4 regions of the Priestia sp. 53B2 genome follow, and region 2 is predicted to be linked to each of the others. Evidence: riboswitches for the same ligand, from Rfam matches in the RefSeq annotation. Region 2 holds a riboswitch; each other region holds the start of a gene.

Region 1 (5,697 bases), on a different contig from region 2:
CAGAGGAAATTACGTTAACGATTGCGCGCGTCTTTTTAGGTACAGCAGTAGGAACGGCTTCTTCTTTAGTTCCTGCCTATATGTCAGAAATCGCACCTGCTAATATTCGCGGGAAGCTTTCAGGTTTAAATCAGCTAATGATTGTAATTGGATTATTATTAAGCTATATCGTAGCCTTTATTTTTGAGCCGGTTCCAAACAGCTGGCGACTCATGCTTGGCAGCGCCGGTGTTTTTGCGATCGTCTTATGCATCGGTATGATTAAGCTTCCAGAGTCACCTCGCTACTTAATTAAAAACGGAATGGCAGATAAAGCGCGTGAAGTGCTGCGCACGCTTCGCCGGTCAACAGCTGAAGTGGAAGCTGAAGTGTCTGAAATTGAAAGCGTAGCTGTGCATGAAAAATCAGGCATTAAACAGCTGTTTCAGAAAAAGTTTCGTTTAGCTTTAATTATCGGTGTCGGAATGGCAACTTTTCAGCAGATTCAAGGCTCAAACTCAATTGTTTATTATGCAACAAGCATTGCTCGTCAAGTTGGTTTAGCCCCGCAGGTAGCTGCTGGTTTTACGGTCATTGTTGGGGTAATCTTCGTTGTGACAACACTTATTTTTCTGCAGTTTGTTGATAGATTCAACCGCCGTACCATTCTTACGATTGGCGGCGCGGGTATGGCTCTTTCATTTTTCACACCGGCTATTCTAGGAGCATTAGGTGTTAATGAAGTCGTCGTTAACTGGGTTACGTTAATTGCTCTTTGTTGCTTTATCCTTTGCTATGCGTTTTCATGGGCGCCGCTTACGTGGATCATTGTAGGAGAAATTTTCCCGCTTTCTGTACGCGGAATCGGTGCTGGGATTTCATCTGCTTTTAACTGGACAGGATCGCTGGCAGTGGGGCTTGTGTTTCCTATTTTAGCTGATCAGTTTAGCTTGGGCATTATCTTTTCAACGTTCGGGATCATTTGTATTCTCGGATTATTCTTCATACGTTTTGTAGTTGTTGAAACAAAAGGACGTAGCCTAGAGCAAATTGAAACGGACATGGCAGCTCGTTCTGCAAGGAAGTCTTTAAGTCCGGTTGAGCGTAATAAGTACGTTTGATTATGGTGAACGCTCTACTTGTAAGAACCCTTTGCTATCTCAGCAAGGGGTTCTTTTTTAGATTAGGAGGATTCTAGCTTTTATGTTGCCCTATCAGTGCTTAACAAAATGAAAGGATAGATAGGCTATGGAAACTAATTTAAATGTGCGTTCTGCTTACAAGAAGGTAGTGACCTTCATCAACAAATTCTCATATAAATAAGTAAGCTTGTTTACTTTTAACTGAATTTATTTAGTAATAGGGGGATTAACTAGTTGATGAATTTGACGCTTCATGAACGTTCTGAAAAGTTATTAAAGCAAAGAATTAAACAATTAAATCCGAGAGATCCATTTAACTTTGTTTTTATGGGTGACAGCAGAGGTGACGGACCAAACGATAATTGTTTCACGATGAGCGGTGAATTTGAGCTTGTATTAAAAAAGGCGGTGGAATTGGACCCGCTGTTTATTATTCATGGGGGAGACACCGTCTATACAGGGAAAAAAGAGTACTTGGAGCACTTTGTTAAGGTTGTTGAAAAAATCGCACCAAACATTCCTATGTTTGTATGCGTAGGGAATCATGATGAACTGTACCTTGATGAAAGCAATCTCGAAAACTTCAGAGCTACTATCGGAAAAGTACACTGAATCATTGATATTCCTATCTTCAACTTCCGGTGCATCGCATTAAATAATGTCATCAGTCCCAAGAATAAAATATATGGATTTACAGATAAAGAGCTTAATTATTTAGAGCAGCAGCTAGAGGATGCTCCTCGTAATACCGTTGTAGCCATGCATGCGCAGCCAAATATTGGCCGGTGGTCAAACCTTGAAGGGTTTCCTGTAACGACTCCTCAAAGTCAGCAATTTTTTGACTTGCACCGCGTGAAAAAAGTGCTCGTTAGCCACGTGCATGCATATGACGAACAGTTTATTAGAAAAAATAGAAACGGGACGTTTACGCTTGGAAGAGGCACTGATTTTGTATTGTCAGGAGGCGCCGGTGCTCCCCTTGATTTTGAGCTGCCTTTAATTTTAAATAATTATAATTTTACGGAGTTTTTTGTAAGCAGATACGACATTTTAGGTCCTCTTCTTTGGAAGGATTTTGGACGACCTCGAAGAAATTGTTTGTAAAAACAAGAAAGTAGAAAGCTAGGTTTAGCCAAAAGCGTGCCCGTGATTCACAGCCAGACTTTTGGAAGATTATGCATAATGTTTAAAGAAACCTTGTAGCAGAAGGCTAAGTCAAACGTTATAATAGATAATGAATGATGATATATTCTCTATATTTGTCATATATTTGTATTACATATGTAATTAAAGAAAAACATTCACTTGATATACTGTTTAATGACTTAACTTTATCTTAAAATTTACAGTGAAATGCCTGTTTATAAAGGCTTAGAACATACACAGCAAATGGAGGAGCAATCATGGCAAACGAAAAGATGCAAGAAGGACTTGATCGTTTTATCAAGGAGGATTTAAATGACCTTTTAGGTAGACTGTTCCCCTTAATGGATCGGGAGTGTGCCGAAGAAAAAAGAAAGCTTATTGAAACGGCGGTAGAGTACATTTATTCTTCAGGCTATCACCAAGGAGCAAAAGATTTAATCGAAACACATCGAAAAGATGATTACAAATTGTTAAGGCAAAAATTAGCGTCAACGCCTCCTGAAAACTAATTTTTTTGAAATTTCTTTTGACAACATAAATGTAAGGTGTTAAGATGACTCTACATTCAAAATATTATAAATAATTAAAACTCTTATTGAGAGAGGCGGAGGGACTGGCCCTGTGAAGCCCGGCAACCATTTAACATTCTTGTTGAAAAGGTGCTACATCCTGCAAAGCGTACAGCTTTGGAAAATAAGAGAGGATTTCATAGATACTATGCCTCTCTATTCGTGATAGAGAGGCTTTTTATTTTATGTGAATATGTTTTGAATGAACAATTTTATAAAAATGCATCAGGTGCTGTGTAACGAATATACGCAGCTTAAAAGGGAAGACCGGTGAAAAGCCGGCGCGGTCCCGCCACTGTAATGGGGAGCAACTTATTAACCACTGTTTCATGTTGAAATGGGAAGGGATAGGAAGCGATGAACCTAAGTCAGGAGACCTGCCTGTTGTATGCACTTAAGCTCTACGGGATATAGAGAGGAGTGAGGAATACGTGTTGGGAAAAACAGGCTATCTCAACTTTAGTTAAGTATGCGTATCATCTCTCTTTTCATTTCGAAAAGAGAGATTTTTTAGTTTATCGATAAAAAAATATACAGGGAGTGGAAAAAATGAGCAGTGTAAAAAGTTCAAACTTAGGTTATCCAAGAATTGGTGAAAAACGAGAATGGAAAAAAGCGCTTGAGCAGTTTTGGGCAGGAAAGCTAGAGAAAGATATCTTTCTGCAGGAAATTGAAGCTCTTCGTCTAGCACATCTAAAAAAACAGCGTGATGCAGGAATTGAATTAATTCCAGTCGGTGATTTTAGCTTATACGATCATGTGTTAGATACAGCCGCTATGTTTGGTCTAGTGCCAAAGCGCTTTGATTATGACGGAGGACCAGTATCGCTTGAAACGTATTTTGACATCGCGCGAGGAACAAAAGGTGCGGTAGCCTCTACGATGACAAAATGGTTTAACACAAATTATCACTACATCGTACCAGAGCTTGAGGAATGTACGCCGTCCCTTGTAGAAAATCGCCCGCTTCAATTTTACAAAGAAGCAAAACAGAAGCTGAATATTGAAGGCAAGCCTGTGATTTTAGGTCCAGTAACATTTGTGAAGCTGTCAAAAGGATATAAAAAAAGTGAGTTTAAAGAAGTAGTTGAACAATTTGTTCCTCTTTATGTGACTATCTTAGCGGAGCTGCAAGCGGAAGGAGTAGAGTGGGTACAAATAGATGAGCCGGTTTTAGCTACAACGCTATCAAAAGAAGACCTCGCACTGTACAAAGAAGTCTATCAAGCTTTGAAAAAAGCGGCACCGAATGTAAAAGTCATTTTGCAAACGTATTTTGACAGCGTTGATTATTACCAAGAAGTTGTTTCTCTTCCCGTTCATGGAATTGGTTTAGACTTTGTGCATGACCGAGGAGAAAATCTCACGGCGCTTAATCAATATGGGTTTCCGACTGATAAAGTGCTGGCAGCAGGAGTGATTGACGGACGAAACATTTGGCGTGAGAATCTGGATGAACAGCTTTTAACAATCAGTGAAATTGAAGAAGCTGTATCAAAAGACCGTTTGATTCTGCAGCCTTCATCAAGTCTACTACATGTTCCTGTTACGGTGAAAAATGAAGAAACCATTGAGCCAGTGTTAAAAAATGCGCTCTCTTTTGCAGATGAAAAGCTAAAGGAAATTGCGCTGTTAACAAAAGCGGTGCAGCAAGGAAAAGAAAAAATAGAAGAAGAAATAAACGTAAGCAAACAGGCAATTCAAGCATTAAATGGATCATCTTTTCGAAATCATCAAGACGTACAAAAAGAGCTGAAGCAGCTGCACAGCTATAAAGCAGAGCGTCAAGCGCCGTTTGACGTACGTCAACGCGTTCAGCAAGAAGCTTTTCAACTGCCGCTTCTTCCAACGACAACAATTGGAAGCTTTCCGCAAACAAAAGAAGTGCGAAAAGAGCGTCTAAAATGGCGTAAAGGCGAGTTAAGCGATGAAGCATATGAAGCGTACATTAACGAGGAAATAAAAAAATGGATTAAAATTCAAGAAGACATCGGCTTAGATGTCCTTGTGCACGGAGAGTTTGAGCGTACGGACATGGTCGAATACTTCGGTGAGAAATTAGGAGGCTTTCAGTTTACGAAGTTTGGCTGGGTACAATCTTACGGTTCTCGCTGCGTGAAGCCGCCGCTTATTTACGGAGATGTATCGTACGAGCAGGCGATGACGATCAAAGAAACGGTCTACGCACAGTCTCTAACAAATAAGCCGGTCAAAGGAATGCTGACGGGGCCGATTACGATTTTAAACTGGTCGTTTGTGCGTGATGATATCCCGCGCTACGACGTGGCAAATCAAATCGCGCTTGCTCTTAGAAAAGAAGTAGAAGCACTTGAAAGTCAGGGCATTTCAATGATCCAAGTAGATGAACCGGCGCTTCGTGAAGGATTGCCGTTAAAACGAGAAAACTGGGACAGCTACTTAAATGCTGCGGTGTATGCGTTCAAGCTAGCCACGGTATCGGTGCAAAACGAGACGCAAATTCACACGCATATGTGCTATTCAGAATTCGAAGAGATTATTGATGCGATCAAAGCGCTTGATGCCGACGTGATTTCTATTGAAACATCTAAAAGCCACGGTGAATTAATTTATGCATTTGAAAAACATACGTACAATCAAGGAATCGGACTTGGCGTATATGATATCCACAGCCCGCGCGTACCGAAGCTTGAAGAGCTTCAGCGAAACATTGACCGCGCTCTGCAGGTACTTGATCCTGCATTATTTTGGATTAATCCCGACTGCGGCCTTAAAACAAGAGGAATCAGCGAGACGGTTGAAGCTTTAAAAGTGATGGTTGAGTCTGCAAAACAAACCAGACAAAATTTATTACAAAACGTTTAATGATAAGAAATTAAAGA
Region 2 (5,697 bases):
GATTTGCACTCCGTACAGATGATATGGATTTGCTAATAAAAGAGCTGGAAAGCAAGAATGTCACTGTAAAAGGTCCTGTAGCGGGTTCTCGTCAAACCAATGATGGAGAAAGACTTCAATGGAAAATGTGTTTTATTGAAGCTGACCACGATTCCCTGCCTCTTCCTTTTTTTATTGAATGGGGTGAACCAGAAGAAAAACGCAAGCCAAAGCTAGCGGCTCTTTCTTCCCACCAAGCTGGTCAGCTGCAGCTAAAAAATATTTACTGTGCTGTACATAACCTCGAAGAATCCATCAGCAAGTGGACGAAACTGCTGGACGTTCAGTCTGGCGAAAGCTACAAAGACTCTTTACTTGATGCACGTTGTCAAAAACTATATGTCAATGGAGGAAACCTTATTTTTTGCAGCGGAACACAAGGTGTTGTCCATGATACATTAAAAAAAGTTGGAGAACGTCCATTTTTGGTTGAATTGGATCACGCTCTAACACCGCAACAAATTACCGTACAAGGAGCTTCTTTTAAATTCAACAAATAAACATCCGCCGACGGATGTTTATTTCTGTGCTTCTTTTATAGCTTGATAAATGAAATGAGGCAAAATTTCAAAGGAATACTGAACATCTAATCTTTCGGTCCATTGATGCGCATCTCTTCCCAGCGGTCCAATGTTCAGCACCGGCATCTTCAGCTCCTCTAGCTCTTCTAGCGGGATATGATACCCTTTATTCCATAGCGGCATATTTGCTACTAACGTGTTAAATGTATGAAGCGGATGCTGCAGGCTGGCATAGCTTAAATCCGAAATTCCGCCAAAATAACTTTGTTCAACTAGCTCCACTTGGAATTGCTCTTTGGCAGTTGCCTGTACGTTTGACAAAATCTCTTGTACAAACGGATCATCATGTGAACAAACGGCCGGATAAAAAGGCGGCGTAAAAAATAAGACCATCATCGGAGCTGCTTCTTTACATAAACCAGCTAAAGAGTTTACTAATTTAATGGTTTTATTTCTGTCATCATCCTCTTGTGCTAAAAGTGCTGCTTCCATTTCTTGCACATATTTTTCACCGTGCTGTTTGACTGCATGAGTATAAAGTTCTTCATACGTCCATACGTTCACGTCAAGAGATGAACCCTCCATTCCCGCAGCGTAATGCCTAGCGGCTTTATTATAATGTTTTTTTACATTCAAAGCCGCTTTGTCAGCCGATTTCAACAGCAGATCTGTTACTTCTTTAAGAGAGCGGTTTAACATAAATAAATTAAATAATACAACGGCAGAGTGCGGAACTTGAACTGAATACTCTTCTTTTAAATCTTTTTGTATCAGCACCGTAGGAGGTGGACTCGTTTCATCTCTTACTTTTTCGCAAAAATCAACGTTTAATTCTATTTCTTTTGTTAAATAAGAAGCTAGTAAATTAGCATTTAAACCAGCTAGCGGTTCCCCTACATGAGTTTCTTTTCCATAACACAAAAAGCTTGGCATGATCTTCCCAATCGATCCTGAGTACACATAGTTCGTTTGATCTCCAGGATAACGGCTGAACACTGGTTCTGCATTTAGCATGAGAGAAAAATCCAGCTGATGTTTGCGGGCAAGTTCTAAAAGAACAGGCACTGCTTTTCTCATCCCAAGCGAATTTACTTCTTCATCCGGTACCGACAGCAGCAGGATGTTTCCGTCAAACTCTCCGTTGCATGCTCGTTCAACCATACTGATATGCAGGGCAATGCCTGCTTTCATGTCCATCGTTCCTCGGCCAAAAAGCCAGTCTCCTTTTACCATATCTTTTTGTACATGCGCCGGAACTTGTTCCATATGATTATAAAAAGTACTCGTTAATGTATCAGCGTGAAAAGCATCCTTTTTCCACTGTCCATAATCTTGTACATCCACTACATCGTAATGACTTACTAGTACAACTGTTTTATTGGTATTTTTCCCTTGAACAAAAGCTGTGACAATCGATCGCCCGTCTCCTGTTGAATGAAGCTCGACTTGCTCGTTTTTTTGAAAGTAAGGCAGCTTCAATAAACACGACGCTATCGATTCAGCCATTTCCACTTCTGCCATCGTTCCTGTCACGCTAGGTATAGAAACCAATTCGCTTACAAGTTTTTTTAACTGTTCTTTTGTTTGATACAAAGATGTTTTGTTCGACATACCCTTCATCTCTTTCCTTTTTCTAAATTTTCTATCAAACAAAACCATTCGTCAATCCCTTTGACAGAGACCCTTTCATTCTATCCTTATGTATCATAGTATGGCGCTGCCTTTACGCACATGATAAAAAAAGAGTGCGCGGCTAGGGATAGCACCGCACACTCTTTTTTTACTTTTCGTCATCTTCTAAAAAGTCTAGGATACGATCAATAAGCTGTTCGCTTCCTGCATCGTTTCCGTGTTCAAGAGACATTTCCATTTCAATGCTCCTTTCATAAAATATTCTTGTTTTATAACATACCACAATTCATTTCGAATGTAACCTTTAATTTGTGTAAAAATTTCGACAATTTATGATTAATTTTAAAACCTAGTGAGTATTGATTATACCCACCAGATTCTTTGCTTGTCAAAAACCATGCTTTCTATTTAAAAACACTTAAAAAATAGAGGCGCGAGTAGACTTCTTCTATAAAAGACAGCCTACTCGCTCAAGCTTGGAACAGCATGATGAATAAATTTCTAGTTCATTTGCTTTTTGTACATCTTTAATATCTATGCCTACAGCATATGTACGAACATGGTTTTCGACCACAATTTCATAAAATGTTTCCAATTCGCGATAAGCTACTTGATAATGCTTTCCTAATAATTTCACTGCTTCCTTTAATGCTTTCTCTCCTGTATGTGCTGCAACTGCTGTATGACTCATAAAACCCTCTCCTTTTAGAAAAATAAAAAAACTCATTTTGCTTTGATGCAAAATGAGTTTTTCACCCGTTTTATCACCCAAAGCACATGCTTTGCTGGTAGGAGCACCTTACATTCGTAGGTTGCTGTGGAGTCAAAGAGCCAGATCTCTCGTCCACTCGTGATAACTTTTTTAATTTGAAATTTATTTTATCAAATAATTCCATCCGCGTAAATAGAAAAATAAAAATATTTTAATTTTTCGGGTAATGGAATGAATTCAAAAAATGAAAGCTTAGATTAGCAAAATAAGAAGCTGCTACAAGTAATGCCTCTTCATTTAATGAAAAAGAAGGATGATGCCATTCATATTCTCCAGCTGTACCCATCCATACAAAAAATCCTGATACATGCTGCTGATATACGGCAAAATCTTCTCCTCCAGGCGATTGTTCAGCTTCTACGACTTGATAACTAAGATCCTCTGCCGCTTTGATAGCCAGTTTTTCCAGCGTATCATCATTGTTTACTACAGGAAGGTATGGATACCATTTAACGTCTACTGAAGCCCCGAAAGCTGCACCAATCCCTTCAGCAGTTCGTTTCATAAGAGCCGGTATTTTTTCTCTCGCTTCTTCTTGAAAGGTACGCACCGTTCCTTCAAGCGTTACTTTGTCAGGAATGACGTTCCACGAGCTCCCTCCGTGGATTTGAGTTATGCTGACAACAACATTTTGAAATGGGCTGAGATTACGGCTGACAATGGTTTGTAAACTAGTAACAATTTGACCAGCAGCAGCAATCGGATCTATTGTTTTTTCAGGAATACCCGCGTGACCTCCTACTCCTTTGACGTCAATTTCAAAACGATCAACACTTGCCATTAAAGGTCCTGGTTTGATACCAATGGTTCCTACAGGAAGATCCGGTTTGTTATGCATCCCAAATATCGCTGCCACTCCTTCGAGCACACCTTTTTCAACTAGCATTTTTGCCCCAGAAGCTGTTTCTTCGGCTGGTTGAAAGATAAATCGAACCGTACCGCAAAGCTCCTGCTGACGCTCTTTAAGAAGAATGGCTGCTCCGATTATAGAAGCCGTATGAAAATCATGGCCGCATGCGTGCATAACACCGTTCACTTCAGAAGCAAATGGCAGATTGGTTTTTTCTTCAATTGGCAGCGCATCAATATCAGCTCGAATAGCGATAGTAGGTCCCGGCTTTCCTCCCACAATTTCTGCTACTGCTCCTACGTCTAATGGGAATGCATCCGCTATAGAAATTTCATAGTGTTTTAACCACTTTTTAATACGTTTAGTTGTCTCATATTCTTTCATTGAAAGCTCTGGAAACCGGTGCAGCTCACGGCGTATGTCTATTAACTCATTTAGTAGTAATTGATCTGTCATATTTATCACTCTTTCACATTTCTTAATTTGTATCACTTCTCTATCTTTTACGACGAAGAGTGTACCTCATTGAATTTTTTATAAAGAAACACGGTCTTATAACCTTCTGCAAGGTGCTTTTCTTTAGCTTGAACATATCCTTTTCGTTCATACATCTCAACTAACCAAGGATGTTCTTTTGCTGTTCCTAAAGACACACCTGGTGATTTAAACGTATTTTTTATTACCTCTTCCTCTACTAGATGCAGCAGCTTAGATCCAACGCCTTTCCTGGCAAACGACGGGTATACTGCAAACCACCAAAGGTGCGGAACAGCAAACGGACCTGGATGTTCTCCCCAAGGCATTCGTATAGACACAGTTGCAGCGATTCTTTTATCTTCTTCATATACATAGCAAAGGTTTTGAGAAATATTTTTCTTAACGAGGGCAAGATCAGCAGTAGCTGCTAAGAAAGGAATGCCTAGCTCTCGAATAGGCTTATATGCTTGTAGAGTTAAGTTCAATAAGTTATCTGCGTCGTCATTTGTTGCTAAACGGAATTCATTTTTCATCTCTTCGTCTCCTTATGTAGTGCTTAAATATTTATTTAACTTATAAGTTTACTAAGAATTAAAAAAGACAGACTGCCGCCTTGCGTACTCACTATACAACTGCTTTTATAACGTGTCAATTTTCATTATCTCTTTCTATGAAAGCTATCATAAAAACCAATACTTACAGTTTATTATACTGAACAAATATCAATAAATCCCCTTACGAAACCCCTTTCATTACTTTCGTTAAATTTTCAACCGCAATTATAGTGCGACGTATGATAAAATAGAACACGGTAGTTGTAAGAAAAGCAAACAGAAATGTAATCACTAGCATAATCGAGGCTGCTTGCTCTTGTTTCATAATAAGATAATAATTTGTCACTTCAATTACAGTAAGTGTTATGACCATCCTATATAGCATTTCACATGTAAACTTTTAAACGCTTTTTTTATTTTTCATTCCCTATACCATCTAAAGACATAGAATGTCTAATCTATATTAGTAGTATCGGCATATTTTTATATGTTTTTGTAAAAACTAAAGAAAAATTGAAGCAATTATTATTGGCGCTTTTCCACTAAATATTGGAATACATATCATTCTGCAAGGCGCTGCAACAGCAGTTGATAACTGTCTGATTATTCTTTCATTTGACCAAACTCTACCTTTGCTTATAAAATGAAGATTTGTAGAAAGGAGTACGAAAAATTTTATGTATACGTATCAAACAGGCAATCAAACAATTGACTACAAAATTGAAGTCGTTCCAAATAGAACCGATATCACGGTGCAAATTTGTGACAAAGAAGGGGTAAAAGTTATTATCCCAAGAGGTCTTAATGAAAACAATGTGCGTTCAATCATCGCACGCAAAGCAACATGGATTT
Region 3 (5,697 bases), on a different contig from region 2:
GCAAAGACAGCACGTGGTCGCTTATTGAAAAAGAAAGCTGCAGCAATTTGTTTGTAAAAGGGTTAAAGCTAGCGCGAAATGTAGGACATCAAAATGCTTTGCTCGCAGGACTAGAAGCAGCCCATAAGCAATCTGACTGCGTCATTTCCATTGACGCAGATTTGCAAGATGATATCAGCGTCATTCGTACTTTTGTGGAGAAATATTGGCTCGGGTATGAAGTCGTATATGGTGTTCGAGACAGCAGAGAAACCGATACATTTTTTAAACGAACCACGGCAGTAGGGTTTTACCGTTTTATGAATAAGCTAGGAATTCAGCTCGTTCAAAATCACGCTGATTTTCGTCTCATGAGCAAACGTGCTCTTGGCGAACTCATGAAATATAAAGAAGGAAACGTTTTTTTACGAGGCCTTGTACCATTAGTAGGATTTCGCTCCACGGAAGTCACATATGACCGAAAAGAACGGATGGCGGGCGAATCAAAATATCCGTTAAAGAAAATGCTTGCTTTTGCATTTGATGGGATTACATCTTTTAGCGTAGCGCCGATACGCTTATTAACGCTGCTTGGAGGAGCTTCTTTTCTCTTTAGTATTGCGTTTGGTATTTATGCGCTGATTCAAAAATATTTAGATCATACGCAAATCGGCTGGACGTCTCTTATTTTATCAATTTGGCTTGTAGGCGGCCTGCAGCTAATGGGAATGGGTCTTGTCGGAGAATACATTGGCAAAATTTTCAACGAAGTGAAACAGCGTCCTAAATATGCGATTGAAAGAGATTTATATACAAAACACTCATTAGACAAACACAAAGATTTGCTTATGCATTAATTTAAGAAGCTTCTCCTAAATGGAGAGGCTTTTTTTGTTAAAGCGTTTATCATAATTTTTAAGTTAACAGGAAATGCTACTACTAAAATTTCTAAGGAGATCAAAATCTATGAAAAGACTATTTTATACAGTCAGCACTTTTTGTTTTGTTTGGCTTGCTTTTGCAGCCATTCATGTCAGCGCTCTTTCGATTGAGAAGCTTCCAATGAAGAAATCATCTGAACAATGGTCGGTTGAACTGACAAAAGCGAGCATGACGGGAGATAATCAGCTAAAGTGGAAAAATAACGTCTATCATACATATGGATTAACCGTTGAAAACATTGGAAAAGACGTAGAGCGCGTGCAGGTCCAAGCTTTTCGACACGAAGGAAAAAATAAGGCGAAATACAGCTTGTTTTCTCCTATTGAAAGGTCTAACTTAAGCAAAAGCGGTCAGCGTTTTCGCTATGCGAATTTTGCTGTTCCTGGAAAAGCGGCAGGTTTAGACATCATGATCAACTGGACGGACGAACAAGGTAATCATCAAGAGCAATTTGAATTTAAATAAAAGTCTTCGCTTAGGCGAAGACTTTTTTTGCAGGAATTTATCTCTGCATGTGGAAAACGAACACGAAAGGAGAGATCGTAATGATTGTAAAAGCTACTGAAGAAGAATTACAGGAAATTCGAACGAAATCTGCTGGTGCGCTGTTTGAAGGAACAATGAAGCAGTTTCATCCGTCAACTGAACGCGTAAATGAACTAGTTGGTAGTGCCCTTGAAAAAGGCTGTTATTATTTAGTTTCGAGACAAGAAAATAAACTCGCAGGCTGGGTTCTTGTCGGCCCATCTGCCGACTTCTTTTCAAAAGAAGAAATTGGCTTTATTTACGAATTATATGTTGTACCAGAATACCGCGGGCAAGGTCTAGCCAAGCCGTTAATGCAAAAAGCAATTGATGAATTGTCTATCAAAGGGTACCGTGAAATCAGACTCAGCGTTCATGCTGGGAATTTTGCACAGCATGTGTATCGTGAACTTGGATTTGTAGATAAACAAATATCAATGAGCCTGCAGGTGGTAAAATGTCCGTAACGTTAGTGAATGTCAGCGAGTCCATAAAACATAAGATGTTATACATGCGATGAGGTTTGGTAATGAAAGTAAAAGTAAATAAGTAGCCCAAACAGAGCCTTTATCTAGTACTTCAACGGCTCCTCCACCTATATTGTCTGAGGAGGGGGGATCTTCAAGCGCGTTCATAATCAAAGCTGCCGCTGCTAAAATAATCCCTCCAATGCTTCCCGTTGTTTTGACAATTGCAATATGGAAAGTAGATGAAAAAGCAATAGTAAGAAGCAGCAGCAAGCTTCCCAAAAAAGCAGATAACAGATATCGTTTCATGTGCTCACCATCCTTTATGAAAGCATACCATATTTTACTTCTTTTTTCTTTTTATTGAAAAGCTATTGACGTAACTTATAAAACATATTAGAATAGTCAGAAATAATTTAAAAACGGAATATTCTTATCTAGAGAGGTGGAGGGACTGGCCCTTTGAAGCCTCAGCAACCACAATTATTGAATGGTGCTAATTCCAGCATAGCCTAGCTCTGACAGATAAGAAGAGGAATCTTTTTCTATGATGAAATCCTCTTCTTAGGAAGAAACATTTCGTATAGAAAAGGTGAGGACATTGAACAATAGACAAACAGCGTTAAGCACTGATGATTATTTAGATCTATACTTATTAGCCAAAGAAATAAAAGACGAAACGTGGCAGCATGAAATTTTAGCGGTCCTAAAAACGAGGCAAAATCGCTCATTTGAAGACAAACAATCTGCACTCGTTCAAGAGATATGGGAAGATTTTAAACAGTTAAATGAAGATATTTCTTTTACGTATCGCTTGATTCAAGAAGAACCAACTAACGAACAATTTCAGGCTAAATTAAGCCGCTTGAGAGAAAGACGGATCACGCTGAGCCGTGAGTTATATTTAGCTAAAAAACAGTATGTTGAACACACGCAATAAAAAAATCTGCTTGATAAACAAGCGGTTTTTTTTACGTGAAAATGTTAGAAGTGCTATATTTCGGGTAGTAAATAGATAAGACAAGAAAAGGAGGGATAACCGTGGCCCAAGGTGTATTATGTGAAGTGAATGAGTGCATGTATTGGAAATCCGGAAATAAATGCAGTGCAGAGTCCATTTACGTTGTGAGTCCTGAAAGTAGTCACCATGTTTCTGGAATGGAAGAACCTGGCTGTAAAACTTTTGAACCCGCGAGATAAATGCTAGTTTTTATAAAAAAGCATAAAATGAACGATGCGCTGACGGAGTTGAGTCGGCGTTTTTCTATTTTTAAAAAATACTATTACTTAAGTGCAATAATAAATACATATTAAAAAAGCAGGGCCTATGTCTAATTGTGCGTTTAAACAAAATGATAAGATAATTTTTTTGTTTTTCGACAAAAGAAAAGTGAGAGAAAGGTGATAGAATACAAATATACAGCCTAGCTGTCTTTTAGCACAAACTTATATGAAAGCGCTAACAAAAAAGGCTGTGTTCATCTCGTTTTGACAGATTGGAAAAAGGGGAGACGTTTATGCAGGGGAAAACTCAGGGGAAAGAATTGAAACGCGGGTTAGAAGAAAGACATGTGACGCTGATGTCCTTAGGAGCAGCCATAGGGGTAGGACTGTTTCTTGGATCTGCATCTGCTATTAAATTAGCAGGACCAGGAATATTATTGGCGTACGGATTTAGCGGAATGATTATGTTTTTTATTATGAGAGCACTTGGAGAAATGGCGATTCAAAAACCTGTTGCAGGTTCATTCAGCAAGTACGCACGCGACTACTTAGGGCCGCTTGCTGGTTATTTAACAGGTTGGAACTACTGGTTTTTATGGGTTGTAACATGTATGGCTGAAATTACAGCCGTTGGTATTTATATGGGGTATTGGTATCCGGATGTACCAAACTGGATTTGGGCTTTATCGGCGCTTGTCATCATGACAACGGTTAACTTCTTAGCTGTTAAGGCATATGGTGAACTGGAATTTTGGTTTGCACTTATTAAAATTTTAGCGATTGTATTAATGATTGCCGTTGGATTATTAATGATTGTGTTTGGAATCGGCAACGGCGGCGTTGCGACTGGTATCAAAAACTTGTGGGACAATGGTGGACTGTTCCCGAACGGATTCAAAGGTATTTTGCTGTCGCTGCAAATGGTCATGTTTGCGTATTTAGGAATTGAAATGATCGGCGTTACCGCGGGAGAAGTGAAAAATCCCGAAAAATCTCTAGCAAGAGCGATTGATTCTGTCTTTTGGCGTATTCTGATTTTCTACGTCGGTGCGTTATTTGTCATTATGTCGATTTATCCGTGGCAAGAAATTGGTTCACAGGGAAGCCCGTTTGTATTAACATTTGAAAAAATCGGCATTCCAGCGGCGGCTGGTATCATTAACTTTGTCGTGCTAACAGCAGCTCTTTCTTCTTGTAACAGCGGTATTTTTAGTACAGGCCGTATGCTGTTTAACTTAGCAGAGCACGGAGAAGCACCAAAAGGATACGGCCAGCTTACAAAAGGCGGCGTACCGGGAAAAGCTGTTTTAGCATCAGCGGGTGCGCTATTAGTCGGAGTAGCGTTAAACTACATTGTGCCTGCCAAAGTATTTACGTGGGTAACAAGCATTGCAACATTCGGTGCGATTTGGACATGGGGAATTATTTTACTTTCTCAAATTAAGTATCGCAAAACGTTAAAAAAAGGTGAAGAGGCAAAGCTGAAATATAAAATGCCTTTATTTCCGTTAACATCTTATGTGTCACTTGCGTTCCTAGCGCTGGTGGTGGTTCTGATGGCATATAATCCAGATACAAGAATTGCAGTTGTCATCGGACCATTATGGTTTATCGGTCTTATTATCGCGTACTACGCAAAAGGATTTCATAAACGAAGTCAAGGTTCAGCTGCAGCTGAGCAAAAGCTAGTGAAATAAAAGAAAAGACCTCTTTCTTGGAAAGAGGTCTTTTCTTTTATTTTATTTGTTCTTAATTTCCTATAAATAATTAGTTTAGGTAGGTTTCAATAATTGTTTCAATATCATAAGGAGTAATACCTTCATCAAGCGAATAAATAGTGTCAGCTTTTTGTTTGTCATGGACAAGTATTCCTCTAGCTTGTGCGTGAAATGAAAAAAGATCATAAAGCGTTGGCTTCAACAGCTTTGTCATGGCTTTTCCCATAAGAGAGACAGATCCATTGTTTTGTTCAAGATTATTTTCAAATTCAACATGATGATGCAGCGAAATATCCGTCCAGATTAATTTCCGCTCTTGTAAATCAAAAATTAAAGGGATGGAGATAGTGGAATCACTAGCAAGATCTACTTTATTTTGTACGGTAGAAGGTTCGAATATCTCGCCGGACTCTACGTGCTGTCTGATCATCCATCCTCCAAAGCATTCGGGAAGCATAACAAAAGGTTGAATGGAAAATGAATAAACGTTCATTAATACATAACGGCCGCCTTTTTTTAGAACAGTAGGGATATGCAAGTCAATAAATTCACATGCTCCCTTAGGGGCAGATGTAATATCTCCGCTGTGGAAAGCTTTGAAGCTTTTTGAAGATAAGTTTGTATAGGAAATATACTCTTTATACAGCCAGTTTTCATCGTAAATTCCGGCAGATAAATCAATATCTACACTACCGGTGTGTTCACCATTTACAAAGCCTTCTTTCCACCAAATGAAAAAACGAAGCGTGTCGCCTTCAGGTATTGTTAATTTACTTCCCCTACTAATCGTTTTTAACGCTTTGCTGCTTGAACGCTGTGTAAATGGTATAGTTTGTTCATGC
Region 4 (5,697 bases), on a different contig from region 2:
TTTCAAATCGGTAAAATTGAAATGGTCACGAATACCGGTACGTATATTGATGTGCCGTTTCACAGATACAAAGACGGAGCGGATTTAGCTCAAACGGCTATTGGTAAAACAGCCGGACTGGAAGGAATAGTGGTTTCAGTCGACCCGACTTTAACGGTTATTGATGAATCTCATTTTCAACATATAGACGTAAAAGGCAAAGCGGTATTAATTCACACGGGATGGGATCGCTACTGGAATACAGACGATTATTTAGAAAACCATCCATACTTAACAGAAGGCGCGGCAGCTTATTTAGTGTCTCAACAGCCCGCTCTTGTCGGAATTGATTCGATGAATATTGACGACACAAAAGGAAAAGCAAGACCAGCTCATACGCTGCTGTTAGGAGCGGACATTGTAATTGCTGAACACTTATGTCACTTAGATCAACTAACGGAGTCCTTTTTATTTTACGCCGTGCCTCCTAAAATAAAAGGAGTTGGAACGTTTCCGGTAAGAGCATTTGCCGAGGTAGAAAGAAAATGATCCAGTTACATAGATATATAGAAGTGCAGGAGTTTAAAAACCATGTAGAACCGCTTTTAGCGAAAAATGAAATTCTTCATAACTTAGCGCTTGGCATTTTACACAGCTTAAATGAAAGCAGCAAACCAAATTTTATGGGTGTTATTTTAAAAGACAGCTGTGTTGCGCTAGTATTACTGCAAACCCATCCTAAGCAAATCATCCTGTCTCAAATACAGAAGCTAACGGAGCGTGAACTAAGCGAAGCGGCGGAGCTGTTACAAGAAATCGACATACCGGGCTTAGTTGGAGAAAGACAAACAGTTTTATATCTTTCTCAAAAACTAGCAACGCTAAAAAATCAAGAAGCTTCTTTGAAAATGGATCAGCGTATTTACCGGTTAGACAAAATAAAAAAAGCTGCGGATGCTGAAGGAATGCTGGTAAAAGCAAGGTTGGAGCACCTTTCGCTCGTAACGGAGTGGGTTCGAGAGTTTATGTATATCATTGGGGAGCCTATATCGAAAGAACAAGCTGTCAAAACAGGAGAAGCTTTTATTAAAGCAGGACGGTTATTTTTATGGGAAGTGAATGGCAAGTACGTATCCATGGCAAATGCCGCGCGTCCAACAGCTCATAATATTACGATTAACTATGTGTACACGCCTCTTGAAGCACGTAAAAAAGGCTATGCCTCAAGCTGTGTGTCCGCACTTTCTCAGCTTATGCTAGACGAAGGGTTTCAAACAACAAGTCTATACACAGATATGACAAATCCTACGTCTAACAAGATTTATATGGAGATTGGGTATGAACACGTAGCCGATTCAGCATTGGTTTTATTTCATGAAAAAAAGTAGCAGGCTGTCTGCTACTTTTTCTATTACTTAAGGCTTTTCAACTAAGTTTACGTGATTTAACGTTTTGGTATCGTCAAAAATAAATTCAAGATCATAGGCGCCGGCATGATACGTGTACTTTGTTTGAGTCGCACCATCACCTTTTACTTTACTTGTAAAGTTCGGCTGACCTAATTCTTTCTTTAAGTTAGCTTGCGTGATGGAGCCTAGATTTGTTTGACGCTCTACATTTGTACCAAAATAGCGGATTTCGTTAATGACGTTATTTTGGTCATAGCCAAATGCATATCCAGGGTGACCCATTTCCGCATGATAGTAGTCAAAGTTGTTTGATGAACCTTCAGGCGGCGGACCGAACTGATCACGGACATCTTGACGAAGGCTTTTACCAATTTTTAAGTCTGCTGTTAAGCGTGGCACTTCACCTTGCACCGCCGCATTATAAATTTCATTAATGTTTTTTACAGCTGTTTGACTGCTTGTTTCTTGAGAGGTAGCTGCATGTGTTGGTGTATCAAACTGAGCGACAGGAGCAAATCCAAAAGCAGCAATTCCTGTAATCGTTGCAGCAGCAGCTGCTTTTGATAATCGCTGTTTCATTTTTACAATTTTTCCTCCTTAGTATATATGGATTTAGCAACTCTGGCCCACCTAAAGGGCAGGTGGGTCGGAGCTGCTAGACCTAAGCGTTTGCCGCCCTCCCTTGCGGGGCAGGCAGCATCCGCATAGGTGAACCCTTGTGGGAGTAGTCAAGGAGTCTTAGTTGAGTTGGTAACTGATATATATAATTTAACACGTCTTTTAGAATGTAAACGTCAGTTAAAGTAAAAAGTAAAAAACAATTCATTTATCATAGGTGAAAAGATTGGTTTCTATTCCTTTATTAGGTAAAAAACGTAATATAGAGAGGATTCTAATTCATTATAAAATATTAGGTATTAACCGAGATTACTATATACTAAAGCAACTAAAAGAAAACACCACCCTATGAATACAAGGTGGTGTTTTTTAGTTAGATTATCTTACCTTAGTTTTGCTCTTGCTATCCCTGTTACTGCAATACTAGTAATAAAAATAACTACGATTTCAACATTGGTTGGGGTATCAAAAAATATTTTTGATACCGCCAAAGCGATAATGAATCCAAGGGCTACTCCAGATAATTCTTTTATCAATTTCAACGTTAACACCTCTTAAAAAATATCGCTGAGGAAAAGTCTAACATTCTTGGTGAAGTGATTTCAATCGATAGTGGATTAACAAAAGAGATATAATAAAAGTGCTCTGCTACACATGACCCTTCTAGAAGACTAGCAGACTTACCGTAAGCGCTTTGCTAGGAGGAAGGAATACGATGATTAATTTAGAAGATTGATCTGTATTTTAGTAGACTAAAACCGTATAATCCTATCTGTTTTTAAAGTTTTTTTGCGTGAAAAAGAAAAATAATATTGACAATTGTTAAAAAACTATTAATATTGACTATATTACATAAAACAAATAGCTATTGTTTTCCTTATCAAGAGAGGTGGAGGGACTGGCCCTGTGAAACCCGGCAACCGCTGTCTATGACAGAATGGTGCCAAATCCTTAAGAACAGTATGTTCTTGAAGATGAGGAAGAGACGTTTGGTTAACGAGCTCTTCCTTTTTATAAAGGAAGAGCTTTTTTTATATTATAGGGGGAGTAAGTTAAATGAAGAGATTTCTTATTTTAGCAGTTGCGCTTGTACTACTCGTAACTGGCTGTCAGTCCAAAAGCACAAAAAGTAGTGGAAGCGAAGAGGAAGGAAAGAAGCGAATTGCTCTTGTTTTACCTGAAAAGATTGGGGTTAACCCGTTTTTTCAACAAATGGATGATGGAGCAAAACGCGCTGGGAAGAAGTATAACATTGATGTAAAGACAATTGAGTCTACGGATCAAGCAGCCATTGAAAGTAACTTGCGTGCTGCCGTAGCAGAAAACTATGACTTGATTATTACATCTTCTTTTGAATCCGAAGATGCGTTGAAAAAAGTAGCTCAAGAAAACCCGCAGCGTCAATTTGCGATTATTGATACAGTGGTCGATTTACCAAATGTAAGAAGCGTTGTATTCCGTGAACAAGAAGCTTCATATCTATTAGGAGCAGCGGCAGGATTGGTTACAAAAACGAATAAAGTAGGAATGGTTGCAGCTGATGATATTCCATTATTAAAAAAATGGACGGTAAGTTTTAAAGAAGGATTACAATCAACAAATCCAAAAGCAGAGTTTCTAGTAAACTATGTTGGAAGCTTCTCCGATCCAGCTAAAGCAAAAGAACTTGCTATTTTACAGGCTTCAAAAGGAGCTGACTTTATCGCCGGAGCTTCAGCGGTAGGCGACTTGGGTGTATTTGAAGCAGCAAAAGAAAAGGGTTTTTATACGGCAGGCCAAGATATTGACCGCACGGAAGTAGATCCTGAGCATATCGTTTTATCGCAGTTAAAAGGATCTGATGCGGCAGCTTATGAAACGGTAGAAGCACTGGCAAATGACAAATTTAAATCGGGCGTAGTGACATACGGCTTAAAAGAAAAAGGTGTTGGGTTAACGTATGTGACTCAAGACAGCAAGACGCCTCTTAATGACTTTGTAGGGCAAGATGTAATTGAACAATTAAAAGAAATTAAAGATTCGATTATTGATGGAAAAACAGTGGTAAAAGATCCGTTAGCAAAGTGAGTTGAAAAGAGAAGTCGAGTAAGGCTGGCTTCTCTTTCTTATTTTTGAAAAAATCCTAATGGGGAAAGGAGCAATGAATAGAATGAGTGAGCTGCTGCAGTTAACGAATTTGACGAAGAAATACGGTTCATTTTTAGCAAATGATAACGTGTCCTTTAAACTGAAAAAAGGCGAGGTCCACGCGCTGGTTGGAGAAAATGGCGCTGGAAAAACGACGTTGATGAGAATGCTTTACGGAATGGAAAAGCCGAGTTCAGGAAGTATTCAGCTACATGGGAAAACCGTCTCGTTTTCATCTCCTGCAGATGCGATCAAAAATGGAATAGGCATGGTGCATCAGCATTTTATGGTTTTTCCTCATTTTACAGTGGCTGAAAACATTGTCTTGGGGCATGAGCCAAAGAAAGGCCTCTTTTTTAATAGAAGGCAGGCGAAAGCAGATGTACAGCAATTAACCCAAACCTATCAAATTTCAGTAGATGTTCATAAGAAAGTAAAACATTGCTCAATTGGAGAACAGCAAAAAATTGAAATTTTAAAAGTGCTGTATCAAGGAGCAGAAATCATTATTTTAGACGAGCCTACCGCCGTTCTTACTCCTCATGAAGTGAAGGAACTATTAAAAACAATCCGTTTTTTAGCTTCTCAAGGTAAAAGTATCATTATTATTACACATAAGCTGCAAGAAGTGATGGAAGTAGCGGACCGCATTACGGTTCTTCGAAATGGTAAAGTAGCCGGCGTCACAAATAAAGAAGATACCAATGCTCACCACCTAGCCAGGCTGATGGTAGGGCGAGAATTAAAAGAGCGTCCTGCAAGAATACCATCACAAGGTACCTCTCATTTAAACGTACAAAATCTCTTTTTAAAAGGAAAAGGACAAAAAAATGTACTGCAAAATGTGTCTCTTCACGTTTCTGCAGGCGAAATTGTCGGTATTGCAGGCGTTTCGGGAAATGGACAATCGGAGCTGCTTCAAACAATTGCTGGATTAGTAGAAACAGATAGCGGAAGTATTAAACTTGGAGATGAAGATCTTACAGGGCGATCTGTGCGTGAAAGAAGAGAGGCAGGAATCGCTCATATTCCAGAAGACCGCTATATGTGGGGAGCCTCTAAGGACGATACGATCGAAGAAAATGCACTAATGGGCTATCAGTATAAAGCTTCCTACTCGAAGATGGGCTGGTTGAAAAGAAAGATATTCAAGTCGAGCGTGGAGGAATGGATAAATGAATTTTCGATTAAAGCCACTTCATCTAAGCAAAAAGCTGGAGAACTGTCAGGGGGAAATCTGCAAAAATTGATTGTTGCCAGAGAGCTTGGGCAAAACACTTCTTTTCTACTTGCTGCTGAACCAACGCGAGGAGTGGATATCGGGGCAATGGAACGTATTCATGATGCTTTGATTCAAAAACGGAATAATGGATCTGCTATTTTACTTGTGTCTTCGGAACTGTCGGAGATTATCTCACTATCAGATCGAATTTTAGTTATGTACGAAGGCAGCATTGTTGGAGAGCTTACAAGGAAAGAAGCAACGGAAGAGAAACTAAGCATATTAATGGCAGGAGGAACGGTAGAAGGTGATACAGTTGCAGAAACTTCTTAAATCATTAAT

What was found. Region 2 has a riboswitch for S-adenosylmethionine ahead of ACN6NE_RS16975 (hypothetical protein). Riboswitches for the same ligand answer to the same signal wherever they lie in the genome.
Region 1: it holds a riboswitch for S-adenosylmethionine, as region 2 does, so the genes downstream of both, metE (5-methyltetrahydropteroyltriglutamate--homocysteine S-methyltransferase) here and ACN6NE_RS16975 (hypothetical protein) in region 2, are expected to answer to the same signal.
Region 3: it holds a riboswitch for S-adenosylmethionine, as region 2 does, so the genes downstream of both, ACN6NE_RS04395 (hypothetical protein) here and ACN6NE_RS16975 (hypothetical protein) in region 2, are expected to answer to the same signal.
Region 4: it holds a riboswitch for S-adenosylmethionine, as region 2 does, so the genes downstream of both, ACN6NE_RS03595 (BMP family lipoprotein) here and ACN6NE_RS16975 (hypothetical protein) in region 2, are expected to answer to the same signal.

Annotation. Positions count from the first base shown of each region.
Region 1 is NZ_JBLZXA010000001.1:296,299-301,995, reverse strand. Features, by position in the region: gene ACN6NE_RS01835 (sugar porter family MFS transporter) at 1-1,100, shown strand, start outside; gene ACN6NE_RS01830 (metallophosphoesterase) at 1,359-1,733, shown strand; gene ACN6NE_RS01825 (hypothetical protein) at 1,881-2,225, shown strand; gene ACN6NE_RS01820 (hypothetical protein) at 2,525-2,776, shown strand; SAM riboswitch class I at 2,857-2,967, shown strand; cobalamin riboswitch at 3,047-3,235, shown strand; gene metE (5-methyltetrahydropteroyltriglutamate--homocysteine S-methyltransferase) at 3,386-5,680, shown strand.
Region 2 is NZ_JBLZXA010000020.1:557,906-563,602, reverse strand. Features, by position in the region: gene ACN6NE_RS16985 (VOC family protein) at 1-539, shown strand, start outside; gene ACN6NE_RS16980 (M20/M25/M40 family metallo-hydrolase) at 558-2,171, opposite strand; gene ACN6NE_RS16975 (hypothetical protein) at 2,641-2,883, opposite strand; SAM riboswitch class I at 2,951-3,052, opposite strand; gene ACN6NE_RS16970 (amidohydrolase) at 3,116-4,270, opposite strand; gene ACN6NE_RS16965 (GNAT family N-acetyltransferase) at 4,318-4,824, opposite strand; gene ACN6NE_RS16960 (M48 family metallopeptidase) at 5,523-5,697, shown strand, end outside.
Region 3 is NZ_JBLZXA010000008.1:197,132-202,828, reverse strand. Features, by position in the region: gene ACN6NE_RS04415 (glycosyltransferase family 2 protein) at 1-836, shown strand, start outside; gene ACN6NE_RS04410 (hypothetical protein) at 946-1,386, shown strand; gene ACN6NE_RS04405 (GNAT family N-acetyltransferase) at 1,467-1,913, shown strand; gene ACN6NE_RS04400 (hypothetical protein) at 1,926-2,222, opposite strand; SAM riboswitch class I at 2,344-2,445, shown strand; gene ACN6NE_RS04395 (hypothetical protein) at 2,515-2,853, shown strand; gene ACN6NE_RS04390 (DUF1540 domain-containing protein) at 2,955-3,113, shown strand; gene alaP (alanine permease AlaP) at 3,431-4,834, shown strand; gene ACN6NE_RS04380 (TerD family protein) at 4,905-5,697, opposite strand, start outside.
Region 4 is NZ_JBLZXA010000008.1:53,930-59,626, reverse strand. Features, by position in the region: gene ACN6NE_RS03615 (cyclase family protein) at 1-528, shown strand, start outside; gene ACN6NE_RS03610 (GNAT family N-acetyltransferase) at 525-1,367, shown strand; gene ACN6NE_RS03605 (YjgB family protein) at 1,395-1,967, opposite strand; gene ACN6NE_RS03600 (hypothetical protein) at 2,390-2,548, opposite strand; SAM riboswitch class I at 2,881-2,987, shown strand; gene ACN6NE_RS03595 (BMP family lipoprotein) at 3,063-4,073, shown strand; gene ACN6NE_RS03590 (ABC transporter ATP-binding protein) at 4,156-5,688, shown strand; gene ACN6NE_RS03585 (ABC transporter permease) at 5,663-5,697, shown strand, end outside.